DNA from 4 places in the Paraglaciecola sp. 25GB23A genome. Region 1 is predicted to be linked to each of the others. Evidence: predicted binding sites of a transcription regulator. Region 1 holds the regulator's gene; each other region holds the start of a gene.
What was found. Region 1 encodes MetJ, which represses methionine synthesis genes. Its sites were predicted from a motif close to TAGACGTCTAGACGTCTA; they were not measured.
Positions count from the first base shown of each region.

Region 1 (3,193 bases):
AAAATTAACGTTTATCGCCGCTATAGTGGCCAGTACTTTTTTTCCTACTAGTGCGTGGTCGGCCGATATTGAGGCTGGTAAAACAAAAGCGGTCACGTGTAATGCCTGCCATGGTAGCAAAGGGGTCTCGATGATCCCAATGTATCCTAATTTAGCCGGCCAAAAAGAGCAGTATTTAGTTCTTCAATTAAAAGCGTTTAGGGATGGTGAACGTAAGAATATGCAAATGTCACCTATGGCCAGTGGCTTGAGTGATGCTGATATAGCAAATTTGTCGGCTTATTATGCCAGTTTAGATCCGAGTGGAAAATAACATCGCTAAAAACACTAGTACTAGGGTAATACATGACTCAAATGGATGAATTTAAGGCCATTATTGGCTTTATAGTTGAACTTGAAAAACTAAAAACAGTAGAAAGACGAATTAAACCTCTAGGTTTAAACCGCTTTGAGAACAGCGCAGAACACAGCTGGCAAATTGCTTTGTTGGCTCTGACATTAAGTCGTTACGCTAGTGAGGCGGTGAATGAACTTACCGTAGTCACTATGCTGCTATTGCATGATGTGGTAGAAATCGACACAGGCGATAAGTTCGCTTACGACGCAAATCACGATGACTATGCAAATGAACATGCTGCCGCAGTGCGTTTGTTTGCCTTATTGCCAGACGAAACAGGCGCTCGCTTTTTGGCTTTATGGGAAGAGTTTGAGCAGGCCAGCAGCCCTGAAGCCAAATTTGCAAAAGCCATAGATCGCTTGATGCCCATAATACAAAATTTGCATAATGGTTGCCAAAGTTGGCTTGAACATCACATTACCGTGAAACAAATTTTGACTAAAAATGCAGCGATAGAAAATGCTAACCCACAATTATGGGCGTGGGTAAAAGAGCAGGTTAATGAAAAAGGCTTAGCGGTAGGCTTAGCGCTTGAGTAGTGGCCGCTTTGGTCTGTTTTGAACTGAAATGCGTAAACATGAATATTAAAGATTAAAAGGAAAATTTATGATTGTCGTCCACCATTTAAATAACTCTCGTTCACAGCGCATTTTATGGATGTTAGAAGAGCTTGAATTGCCTTATGAAGTCAAACGCTATCAAAGAGATGCGGTGACTAATCTGGCACCCAGAGAATTGAAGCTCGTTCATCCGCTCGGTAAATCGCCTGTTATTAGCGATGGCGAGATAACGGTTGCTGAATCAGGGGCGATAATAGAGTATCTAGCCTTCACTTATGGCCAAAAAAATATGCTACCCCCCCAAGGAACGGAGGCCCATAGACAATATACATATTGGTTACATTTTGCCGAAGGTTCGCTTATGCCACCTATGGTGGCGAAATTAGTGTTCGATAAAGTGCGAACTAACGCTAAGCCGTTTTTTGTTAAAATGATTGCTAACAAAATTGCAGATAAAGTGATGGGCGGTTACTTTGGACCCAATATCACTGCAAATATGCAATTTATAGAAGAGCACCTAGCAAACAATCCGTGGTTTGCCGGAGATCAAATGACTGGGGCAGATATTCAAATGAGTTTTCCTTTGGAAGCAACAGTAGCCCGTGGCGCTGCTCTACAATATCCTCACATCGCCGCTTTTGTTAAAAAGATACATAGCCGAGCAGCCTACAAGGCAGCTTTGGCCAAGGGCGGCCAATACGATTACAGCTAAAGGGTTGGTGATTATCAAAGCAACTTTGCATAGTATTTGCGGCTTATTTGGCCGCAAATATTGCCTCTGACGATTACCTCTTTTTAATCTATCTCGCCATCCCCATCACCATCAATTTCAAACCCTTTTTCAAGCATTTGTCGGCGGGCTTCTTTGGGAATGTGCTGATCGTTGTCTTTACCTAAATCATCATCATCTGGCAAAGGTTGCCCAGTAAAGGCATGTAAAAACGCTTCACACAATAACTCTGAATTTGTCGCATGCCGCAAGTTATTAACCTGACGACGGGTGCGCTCATCGGTTAAAACTTTCAAAACTTTGAGTGGAATTGATACTGTCACCTTTTTAACTAGCTCACTTTTTTTACCGTGGTCAGCATAAGGATGAATATATTCGCCATTCCATTTTGTTGAATTTGCCATTTTTACTCGCTTTTATCTTTCTTATACGCGGAAATTCTAACTAATACGGGCTAAAGGTCAATGATAGACTGCTAAACATCTTGACGGCTTTACGTACAAAGTTTAGTTTAGACGTCTAAACGGCTAAATATTATATTGGAGTTAACATGGTGTCATATGCACAAGGCATAGATGCATTAAATCAGTCTTTATCAGAAGTGAAGGGGATTAATGTTTCGTTTGAGTTTTTCCCGCCTAAAACAGATGCCATGGAACGCACTTTGTGGAAATCAGTAGAACGTTTGGCGCCTTTAAAACCGGCCTACATGTCGGTTACTTATGGTGCAAACAGTGGTGAGCGCGATCGGACTCATGATGTGGTAAAGCGTATTCAAGCAGAAACCGGGATCGCTGCAGTGCCTCATTTGACTTGCGTCGACGCAACAAAAGAAGAGCTAATTCAGATAGCCAAAGACTATTGGGCAAGCGGTATTCGCAAAATTGTCGCTTTACGGGGAGATTTACCTCCTGGCGTAGAGAAACCGCAGTCCTATGCATCAGATTTAGTGAGTTTACTGAAAAGTGTTGCAGACTTTGATATTGCGGTTGCGGCATATCCGGAGAAACATCCAGAAGCGCCAAATAGTCAATTTGATTTATTAAATTTAAAACGCAAGGCGGATGCGGGAGCAACTGAGGCTATTAGTCAGTTTTTCTTTGATGCTGAAGTTTTTTTACGTTTTAGAGATCGTGCTGCCGCCGCAGGAATTGATTTAGATATTGTGCCCGGTATCTTGCCTGTAACAAATTATCAAACCTTGCAACGCTTTGCGGGTTTCACCAATGTGCATGTGCCTCAATGGTTACATAAAATGTATGATGGCTTGGATCAAGACGACCAGACTACACGCAATCTAATGGGCGCCAGTATCGCCATGGACATGGTTAAGGTATTGGCAAAAGAAGGAGTGAGAAACTTCCATTTTTATACTTTAAATCGCAGTGAGTTGAGCTACGCAATTTGTCATATGCTTGGAGTAAGGGCTGACAATTAGTTACACTATCGTTTGTTTCATACAAGTTCGCCACAGGCATTGGCAAATCAAACAAGCAGGATAGTGAG
Region 1 covers NZ_JBDYKM010000003.1:341,335-344,527, reverse strand. Annotated here, with positions in the region: gene ABKW31_RS08805 (cytochrome c) at 1-313, shown strand, start outside; gene ABKW31_RS08800 (HD domain-containing protein) at 346-936, shown strand; gene ABKW31_RS08795 (glutathione S-transferase) at 1,004-1,669, shown strand; gene metJ (met regulon transcriptional regulator MetJ) at 1,753-2,091, opposite strand; gene metF (methylenetetrahydrofolate reductase) at 2,238-3,125, shown strand.

Region 2 (3,193 bases), on a different contig from region 1:
ATCAGTTTGTTCCCAAGGAAACTCATCGCGGCCAAAGTGTCCGTAGGCGGCAGTGGCCAAATATATTGGACGTTCTAAATCAAGCATTTTTATTAGGCCATAGGGGCGTAAATCAAAATTCGCTCTGACTAATTCAATTAGTTTGGCTTCAGAAATCTTGCCGGTACCAAAGGTTTCAATATTGATTGAAGTTGGCTCAGCCACACCAATAGCATAAGAAATTTGAATTTCACATCTATCTGCTAAGCCAGCAGCAACAATATTTTTAGCTACATAACGTCCAGCGTAAGCGGCAGAGCGATCGACTTTTGAAGGATCTTTTCCTGAGAAAGCACCACCACCGTGTCTTGCCATACCACCATAAGTGTCAACAATAATTTTACGACCAGTTAGACCGCAATCGCCCATGGGACCACCGATAACAAAACGGCCTGTGGGATTAATAAAAAATTTGGTTTTTGCGTTTAGCCATTTTTCCGGTAAGACTGGTTTAATGATCACTTCCATCACCGCTTCACGCAACTCTTCGGTACTGATTGAGTTACAGTGCTGGGTTGATAAAACGACAGCGTCAATGCCAATCGGTTGGTTGTTTTCATAAATAAAGGTAACTTGGCTTTTAGCGTCAGGGCGTAACCAACTCAAGGTGCCGTTCTTTCTTACCTCTGCTTGGCGTTTGACCAGTCTGTGTGCATAGGTAATAGGGGCGGGCATCAGTACATCGGTTTCGTTACTGGCATAACCAAACATCAAACCTTGATCACCGGCACCTTGTTCTTCAGGCGAACTGCGGTCAACGCCTTGGTTAATGTCAGGAGACTGTTTACCTATGGCATTAAGCACGGCACAAGAATCAGCATCAAAACCCATATCGGAATGGGTATAACCAATTTCTTTGACAGTTTTGCGAGTTATCTCTTCTATATCGACCCATGCCGATGTGGTCACTTCACCACCGACCAGCACCATACCTGTTTTGACAAAAGTCTCACAAGCAACTCGTGCTCTTGGGTCTTGGCTAAGTATAGCATCGAGTACCGCGTCAGAAATTTGATCGGCGATTTTGTCTGGATGTCCTTCAGAGACTGACTCTGAGGTGAATAATTGTGTTGTCATAATTTGCCTTACTTGGTTCGATTTTGTTTTATCGACTTGATAGGTCGTCATTTTACCTAATGTTAAGTAAAATACCAGTCTTTCCATCTAGACGTCCAAACGTCTCAGTTGATTTAACTTTATTTAGAGAGATAAAGTCACGGTAAAACAACCTTTTGTTATATGAAAAGCATTGAAGTTGTTGATAGGCTAATACAAAATGCCTGTCCAATCGGATCTGTTCCTTTTAATTTACTTTAGTAATGTGATTTTAATTTTATAGTCAGGAGACAACATGCCCCAACGTCAAGAACTTGCCAACGCTATTAGAGCGCTTAGCATGGATGCTGTGCAAAAAGCTAATTCTGGTCACCCAGGCGCCCCAATGGGCATGGCCGATATTGCACAAGTGCTATGGTGTGATTTTTTAAGTCATAATCCAACAAATCCTAAGTGGGCTAATCGTGACCGCTTTGTGATGTCTAATGGTCATGGCTCCATGTTGGTATATTCATTGTTGCATTTATCTGGCTACGCCTTGCCCATTGAAGAGCTACAAAATTTTCGTCAGTTGCATTCAAAAACGCCTGGTCACCCTGAATATGGTTATGCACCCGGTGTTGAAACAACAACGGGTCCTCTAGGCCAGGGTATCAGCAATGCCGTGGGTATGGCTATTGCTGAAAAAGCCTTAGCAGCCCAGTTTAACCGTGCTGATCATGACATCATTGACCACTTTACCTATTGTTTCCTCGGTGATGGATGTTTGATGGAAGGTATCTCCCATGAAGCGTGCTCATTAGCCGGTACCTGGGGCTTGGGCAAGTTGGTGGCGTTTTGGGATGATAATGGTATCTCAATTGATGGCCATGTTGAGGGCTGGTTTACTGACAATACCCCCGCACGTTTTGAAGCCTACGGATGGCATGTTATTGCCGATGTTGACGGCCATGATCCACAGGCGATAGCTGCAGCAATTGAAGCGGCAAAAGCGGTGACGGACAAACCTTCTTTGATTTGTTGTAAAACCATTATTGGATTTGGTTCACCGAATAAATCAGGCAGTCACGACAGTCATGGTTCTCCTCTAGGAGAAGCAGAAGTCGCTGCGGCTCGTGAGTTTTTAAATTGGCCACATGCGCCATTTAAAATTCCTGCAGATATCTATTCTGCGTGGGATGCTAAAGCTCAAGGTGCTGATGCAGAAGCCCAGTGGAATGACAAATTTTCAGCCTATGCACACGCTTATCCTGAATTAGCCCTTGAACTTAAACGTCGCCTAGACGGAGAATTACCCGCCGATTTCAGTGAAAAGGCGGATGCATTTATTGCTGAATCACAAGCCAAAGCAGAAAATATTGCCAGTCGTAAGGCCTCACAAAACTCAATTCAAACTTTTGCAACCATGCTACCAGAAGTATTGGGCGGCTCAGCGGATTTAGCGGGCTCTAACCTAACCTTGTGGAAAGGCGCAAAAGGCATTACTGCTGAAGATGCGAGTGGCAATTACTTGTATTACGGTGTGCGTGAATTCGGCATGAGCGGTATTATGAATGGTATCGGCTTGCATGGTGGTTTCCGTCCTTTTGGTGCTACCTTCTTAATGTTTATGGAATATGCCCGCAATGCTGTGCGGATGGCCGCTCTTATGGGCATCCCTAACATTTTTGTGTATACCCATGATTCAATAGGACAGGGCGAAGATGGCCCAACCCATCAGCCTATCGAACAAGTTGCTAACCTGCGCTTAACACCTAATTTGAATACTTGGCGTCCTTGTGATGGTGCTGAAACTGCGGTGGCGTGGAAGTCAGCTTTAGCGCGCACATCGGGTCCAACAGCCTTAGTCTTTAGTCGTCAAAATTTGGTCGCTCAAAGTCGCACGAGTGAACAACTGGCGAATGTAGCCAAAGGTGGTTATGTATTGGCAGATTGCCAAGGTCAGCCGCAAATTATTCTGATCGCGACGGGTTCTGAAGTTAATTTAGCCACGGAAGCTGCTATTACCTTGACTGAATCTGGTGTTGCTGTGCGTGTTGTCTCAATGCCAAGCACAAATCTATTTGATCAACAGGATGCGGATTATCGTGAGTCTGTG
Region 2 covers NZ_JBDYKM010000010.1:2,490-5,682, forward strand. Annotated here, with positions in the region: gene metK (methionine adenosyltransferase) at 1-1,116, opposite strand, end outside; gene tkt (transketolase) at 1,391-3,193, shown strand, end outside.
Region 2: a site for MetJ is predicted at 1,205-1,222, ahead of metK (methionine adenosyltransferase). Genes of this name have one in related genera too.

Region 3 (3,193 bases), on a different contig from region 1:
AATTCAACTCGACTACCATGACAACGGCATTGGCATGAGCGAAACCACGATTGAGAATATTTATAAACCATTTTTTACTTTAGCACGAGATAAAGGCGGAACAGGTTTAGGCATGCATATTTGCAACAATATCGTAATGAAAGTCCTTAAGGGAAATATTGATTGTCACTCTTCACTGGGTAAGGGTGTGCATTTCTGCATCCAGTTTCCGCTTTAGATCTTGTACCATCACTTAGTATCGCAGTATTAAAAACGAAAAAGGCCCAGTAACTTGATACATCATGTTACTGGGCCTTTGAAAATCAACTCAATGCTTAGTGTAAGATACGGGTTTTGAGGGTTCCCTCAATTAAGGTTAACTGTTCAAAAGCTTCTGCAGCATCATCGGTTTCAACATCAATGACTACATAACCAATATTGCCTTTAGTTTGCAAATATTGCGCGGCAATATTGATGCCCTTTTCAGCAAAAGCTTGGTTAATTTTGGTCAATACGCCTGGTGTATTGTGGTGTATATGTAATAACCTTGAACGATTAGTATGTGAAGGCAATGATACTTCTGGAAAATTGACTGCTGACAACGTTGAACCATTATCGCTGTATTTGGCCAGTTTGCCCGCTACTTCAATACCAATATTCTGTTGCGCTTCTTGCGTGCTGCCACCAACGTGTGGCGTTAATATAACATTATCAAAGGCCATTAATGGCGACTCAAAGGGATCGTCATTAGACTTAGGTTCAACTGGAAATACATCAATCGCTGCACCAGAGAGTTTTTTGCTGTTTAAGGCTGCCACCAAGGCATCAATATCAATGACAGTGCCACGGGCAGCATTCATGATAATGGCGCCATCCTTCATAAGGGCAAACTCTTTTTCACCAATCATATTTTGTGTTTGTTCAGTTTCAGGTACATGCAAACTAATCACATCAGAAGTTTTAAGTAATTGTTTTAATGTTTTTACTTGGGTTGAATTACCCAGAACAAGCTTGTCTTCAATATCGAAAAATTGCACTCGCATACCAAGATGTTCAGCCAAAATACTTAACTGAGTCCCAATATGGCCATAACCAATTATACCTAAGGTCTTACCACGCGCTTCAAAAGAACCATTGGCCGATTTATCCCAGATACCTTTATGCGCTTTGGCATTCTTTTCAGGAATACCACGTAGTAGCAAAATTATCTGCCCAAGGGCGAGTTCAGCAACCGAACGTGTATTGGAAAAAGGCGCATTGAATACCGGAATACCGCGCTTCTGTGCGGCGTCTAGATCAACTTGATTGGTGCCAATGCAAAAGCAGCCTACTGCCACTAATTTATTAGCCGCTTCAAATACAGCTTCAGTGAGTTGGGTGCGAGAACGAATACCGATGAAATGCACGTCTTTTACTTTTTCTATCAATTCATCTTCAGGTAGTGACGTTTTTAAATACTCAATGTTTTCATAACCATTGGATTTAAGGGTATCTAAAGTACTTTGATGTAAGCCTTCAAGTAATAGGATCTTAATTTTATCTTTTGGCAGTGACACTTTGCTCATTAGGGTTTCCGCGTTACGATTTAGAGGATATACATTCAGACATCTGGACGTCTATTTGTTGTGAAAATAGCAGAATTTAGCCCAATTAGAAAGACATAGAGGGGCAAAAGCGCCAAATATTCTGAGATTTTTAGTTATGAATTATGCATTATGCTCATCGCGGTGTCTCAGAACCGCTTGCGCATTTTAAGTAATATGCGGCTTGAAGCTAAATAGCAGAAATTAATGAACGCTATTGGTTAAAATTGTGCCTCGAACCAACTTTCAAAAATCAAACAAGCCGACACACTATCGACTTTTTGTTTATCCAGCTTTTTATAGCCACCTAATTCAAATAGTCGAGCTTTGGCATCTACTGTGGTCAGCCGCTCATCACAGGTTTCTACCGGCACACGATATTTTGCATTAAGTCGATTGGCGAATTTTTTCGCCGCAAAGGTTACCTGTTGATTAGAGCCATCCATATTTAAGGGTAAACCCACAACCACCAAATGCGGAGACCATTCAGCAAATATTTGTGCTAAATCATCCCAATTCGGAATACCATCTAAGGCTTTTAGAGCGGCAAGAGGCGATGCTGTGCCAGTAACTTCCTGCCCAACAGCGACACCGATACTCTTAGTACCAAAGTCAAAACTAAGCACGGTGCGTTGTCCTAACTTCGTCATGTCATATTGCTCTTGATGATATGAGTCATTAAGCGTGACCCACATCAGGACCAAGTTGCCAAATATCGATACCTAATTTATGTACCGCAGCTTCCCATTTTTTGTGAATGGGTACTTCAAATAAAAGATCTAAATCAGCTTCAATCGTTAACCATGAATTAGTTTGCAACTCTTCTTCTAACTGACCGGCTGACCAGCCAGCATATCCTAAGGCCACCAACGATTTTTTTGGACCATTGCTATTGCCCAAAGAGCCCAATATATCTTTAGACGTCGTCACCATAATATCGTCTGTCAGCGACAAGCTAGACTCCCAACCTGACTGAGTCGTATGTAAAATAAAGCCTCTCTCCTGACTTACCGGCCCACCAGATAAAACAATATCGTTGGCTTTTTCTTCTAATACGATAGCGTCTTCATCAGTTTGAGCAATCAACTGTTTTAATGTCATACCAATGGGCTGATTAATCACTAAGCCCATGGTGCCATTTTCATTATGTTCACAAATATAGGTTACCGTGCGTGAGAAGAAAGGGTCGTCCATACTTGGGGTGGCGATCAACAAGTGATTTTGCAAACTTTGCATAATTATGACTGACTCCCAAGACGCGGACTAGCCTGCAAACGCACTTCAATGGCGTCAAATAACATACCGGTAATACTGATGTCGTAAGCGGCCTCTATTTCTCGCACGCAGGTAGGGCTGGTCACATTAATTTCAGTAATGCGGTCACCGATAACATCCAGACCAACAAATATTAGGCCTTTTTCTACTAACAGAGGCGCTATCGCCTCGGCTATTTTTTTGTCTGACTCAGATAAAGGTTGTGGCCTGCCCGTACCACCAGCCGCTAAGTTCCCACGGTTTTCACCTTTAGTGGGCAAACGTGCCAAACAATATGGAACCACTTGACCGTCTACAATCAAAATACGTTTATCACCATCTTTAATCTCTGGTAAATAACGCTGAAACATCGCGTA
Region 3 covers NZ_JBDYKM010000029.1:3,547-6,739, forward strand. Annotated here, with positions in the region: gene ABKW31_RS20660 (HAMP domain-containing sensor histidine kinase) at 1-217, shown strand, start outside; gene serA (phosphoglycerate dehydrogenase) at 315-1,544, opposite strand; gene ruvX (Holliday junction resolvase RuvX) at 1,784-2,212, opposite strand; gene ABKW31_RS20675 (YqgE/AlgH family protein) at 2,241-2,798, opposite strand; gene gshB (glutathione synthase) at 2,801-3,193, opposite strand, start outside.
Region 3: a site for MetJ is predicted at 1,581-1,598, ahead of serA (phosphoglycerate dehydrogenase). Genes of this name have one in related genera too.

Region 4 (3,193 bases), on a different contig from region 1:
TTGGGCCATGCTTAATGAGCCGAAAAGTGAAGTGGACACTATAATAAAAAATAATACTAACCGTTTGCGCATAATCTTAAAACTTGCCTCTATAATATGTCGCAAATGGTATTGCCTGACAAAGTGAAAGGCAAGCTTACATTAAAATAGTCTAGTTAAATCATCTAATCAGCCACTATTTGAGTTAATTTACTCAACTAAGATGATTGTTGAGGCATCTCAATTGAACTCACACCGGAGAATTGAACAACGTTATGGAAGTTGAAATAGAGTTGAAATTGAGCACCCAGGCCCTTGCAGGGCCCATTATAATTGAAAAACTACTACCTCAACTCGATGCCACTATTGAGCAAAGTGAAGTTGAATTAAGCAATAGTTACTTTGATACGCTTGATCGTGACTTTAGAAAAAATGACATGGGTTTGCGTATTCGTGGTTGTCAACATCACTACGAACAGACCTTAAAAACGGCAGGAAAAGGTGTCGCAGGTTTGCAACAAAGACCAGAATACAATATATCCCTAGGGCTACATCTGCATAGTGTTCCTGAAAAGCCTGATTTAAGTTTATTTCCGGCTGATGTATGGCCAAGCTTCTTTAATCTGCCTGAAGTACAAAATACCTTGATTTGCCAGTTTTCTACGCAGTTTATTCGCTCAGTATTTTTATTAACTTGGTCAGATCGCACGCAGGTAGAGTTAGTATGGGATAGAGGGCAAGTATTGGCATGCGGTCGCAGTGACGCAATTAATGAAATTGAATTAGAGTTAAAACATGGCAATGTTGATATCTTGTTCAGTTTAGGTCAACAGATAGCGGAGTTAATGCCCGTCACTATTGGTTTGCTTAGTAAGGCTGCACGCGGTTACCGTTTAATGGATGAGACTAAATCTGAAGTCAGTCAAAAACAGCCTAAACCCTTAACACTTATATGTAATGAAGATGATATTAAACAAGGCGACAAAATCGTGTTGTCTGCCTATCTGGCTAAGACACTAAGACAGTGGCAAAAAATGAGTATGGTCTTACCTAATTCGCAGGAAGCTCATATTCAGTGGGGTCATGAGTTAAAGTACTACCTGTCTTTACTTGAAAAAATAATGCAGCAACTCAGTGCAAAACAGCAAGACCCCCCTTTGCAACACACTATAGTAAGTTTACATGAGATCCTGTTGAGCTTAGAAGAACTGCAACATGAGGGTGTGGATAATCTGACTAATGAACAGCAGACAGTAGTCGAGCAAGGCTTGCTCGCTCTGGTATCTGATAAAAAATGTATCAAAGTGCAACTTCAAATCATGCAATGGTTGAGCAAGGCATAGTGATTATTGATTGTTTTTAATGCCATTGGCGGAGTATTTTTACCAAAGTATTTTGACTTGCAACAAAACAAGCATAATTAATAACCAAACAACTCGGTTTGCTGGTTGACATATAGACGTCTATACGGCAAATTGCGCACATGAAAATAAAAATAATACGCACCACCGGCATGATGATTATTACCACCCTCTATGAGGTGGTCGCTGGCTAGTGCTCAAGCATTAAACAAAAAAGCCCGCGACCTAAAGCGGGCTTTTTTGTTATTGGGTGTCGTAAAAATTCAGAGCGCCAAACCTTAGGTCTTGGTTATAAAATTAAAGGAGCAAATAAATGAAGGTGTTGAAGTTTGGTGGGTCATCTTTAGCGGATGCTGAAAAATACTTAATGGTAAAAGACATTAGTATGGCCTGCCATCAGGTTAGTGGCGCTGCTGTTGTATTATCTGCTCCTAAAGGCGTAACCAATGCCCTGTCGTTGTTATGTGATGAAGCAGCCCTCGGCAAAGACTATGGTGAGTTATTTGCTAAGTTAAACATGGTGTTATTCGGTATCTTAGATGAGCTACAAGAACGTATTCCGACTATTAACCAAGTCAAACTAGCTGACTATGTTCATCTTATCCTAAAAGAGCTAAATCAAAATTTAGAAGGATTTGCTTTACTGCAATGTGCGCCCGAATCGGTGGTGGCAAGAATTTTGAGTATCGGCGAATACGTTAGTGTGAATATCTTTAGTGAAATACTGACGGCACTAGGTCACCAGAATCAAATTATTGATCCAGTCGATTACGTGCTGGCCGAAGGTGATTATCTCGATAGCATCGCCAATGTTGCTGCGAGTAAAGCGCGTTTTACTGATGTAGATAGTTCCGGCGATATAGTCCTTATCATGCCTGGTTTTGTGGCGGTTAATGCTGAGGGTGAAAAAGTAACACTAGGGCGCAATGGTTCAGATTATTCTGCTGCTATTTTAGCGGCTTGTATTGATGCAGAGTGTTGTGAAATCTGGACTGATGTTGACGGTGTTTACAATGCCGATCCTAATCAGGTGGAAGGTGCAGTATTACTCGATAAATTGACCTACCAAGAAGCCATGGAACTTTCTTATTTTGGTGCCAAGGTATTGCATCCTAAAACCATTGGCCCAATTGCTCAACACCATATTCCTTGTTTAATTCGCAATACTCTCAATCCTAGTGCACCCGGTACCCTGATTAGTAATGAAGCCAGCACAGTGTGGACCAGTGTTAAAGGTATTTCTCATCTAGACAATATGGCAATGTTTAACGTTGCTGGTCCTGGTATGAAGGGCATGGTCGGTATGGCGAGTCGAGTTTTCGAAGTCATGTCGAATGCTAATATTTCTATCAGTCTGATTACCCAGTCATCTTCAGAATACAGTATTAGCTTTTGTATTCACGACAAGGACGCTAATCGGGCTTTAGCCTTGTTAGAAGATTCATTTACCCTAGAGTTGAGCAATCACTTACTCGATCCGATTGAAGTGCGTCATAAGTTGGCGATTGTCACGTTAGTCGGCGATGGAATGCGTCACACTAAAGGCCTCGCCGCCAAATTCTTTAGTTCGTTGGCCCAGGCAAGAGTGAATAATGTGGCCATTGCTCAAGGTTCTTCAGAACGCTCTATTTCGACGGTTATTGAGATGGATAAAGCCAAAAAAGCAGTCAAAATTGTGCATCAAAACTTTTTCTCTAATCTGCATACTATAGATGTATTTTTAGTAGGTTGTGGCACTGTAGGTAAAGAGCTTTTGAGTCAGATTGCTAAACAGCAATCTGCTTTGTTAGACCGCAAAATTAGCGTCAAAGTATATGGTATTGCTAATAGTAAAAAATTACTTTTGCAAGGAC
Region 4 covers NZ_JBDYKM010000014.1:83,045-86,237, reverse strand. Annotated here, with positions in the region: gene ABKW31_RS16265 (TIGR04211 family SH3 domain-containing protein) at 1-72, opposite strand, end outside; gene ABKW31_RS16260 (CYTH domain-containing protein) at 255-1,322, shown strand; gene thrA (bifunctional aspartate kinase/homoserine dehydrogenase I) at 1,654-3,193, shown strand, end outside.
Region 4: a site for MetJ is predicted at 1,436-1,453, ahead of thrA (bifunctional aspartate kinase/homoserine dehydrogenase I). Genes of this name have one in related genera too.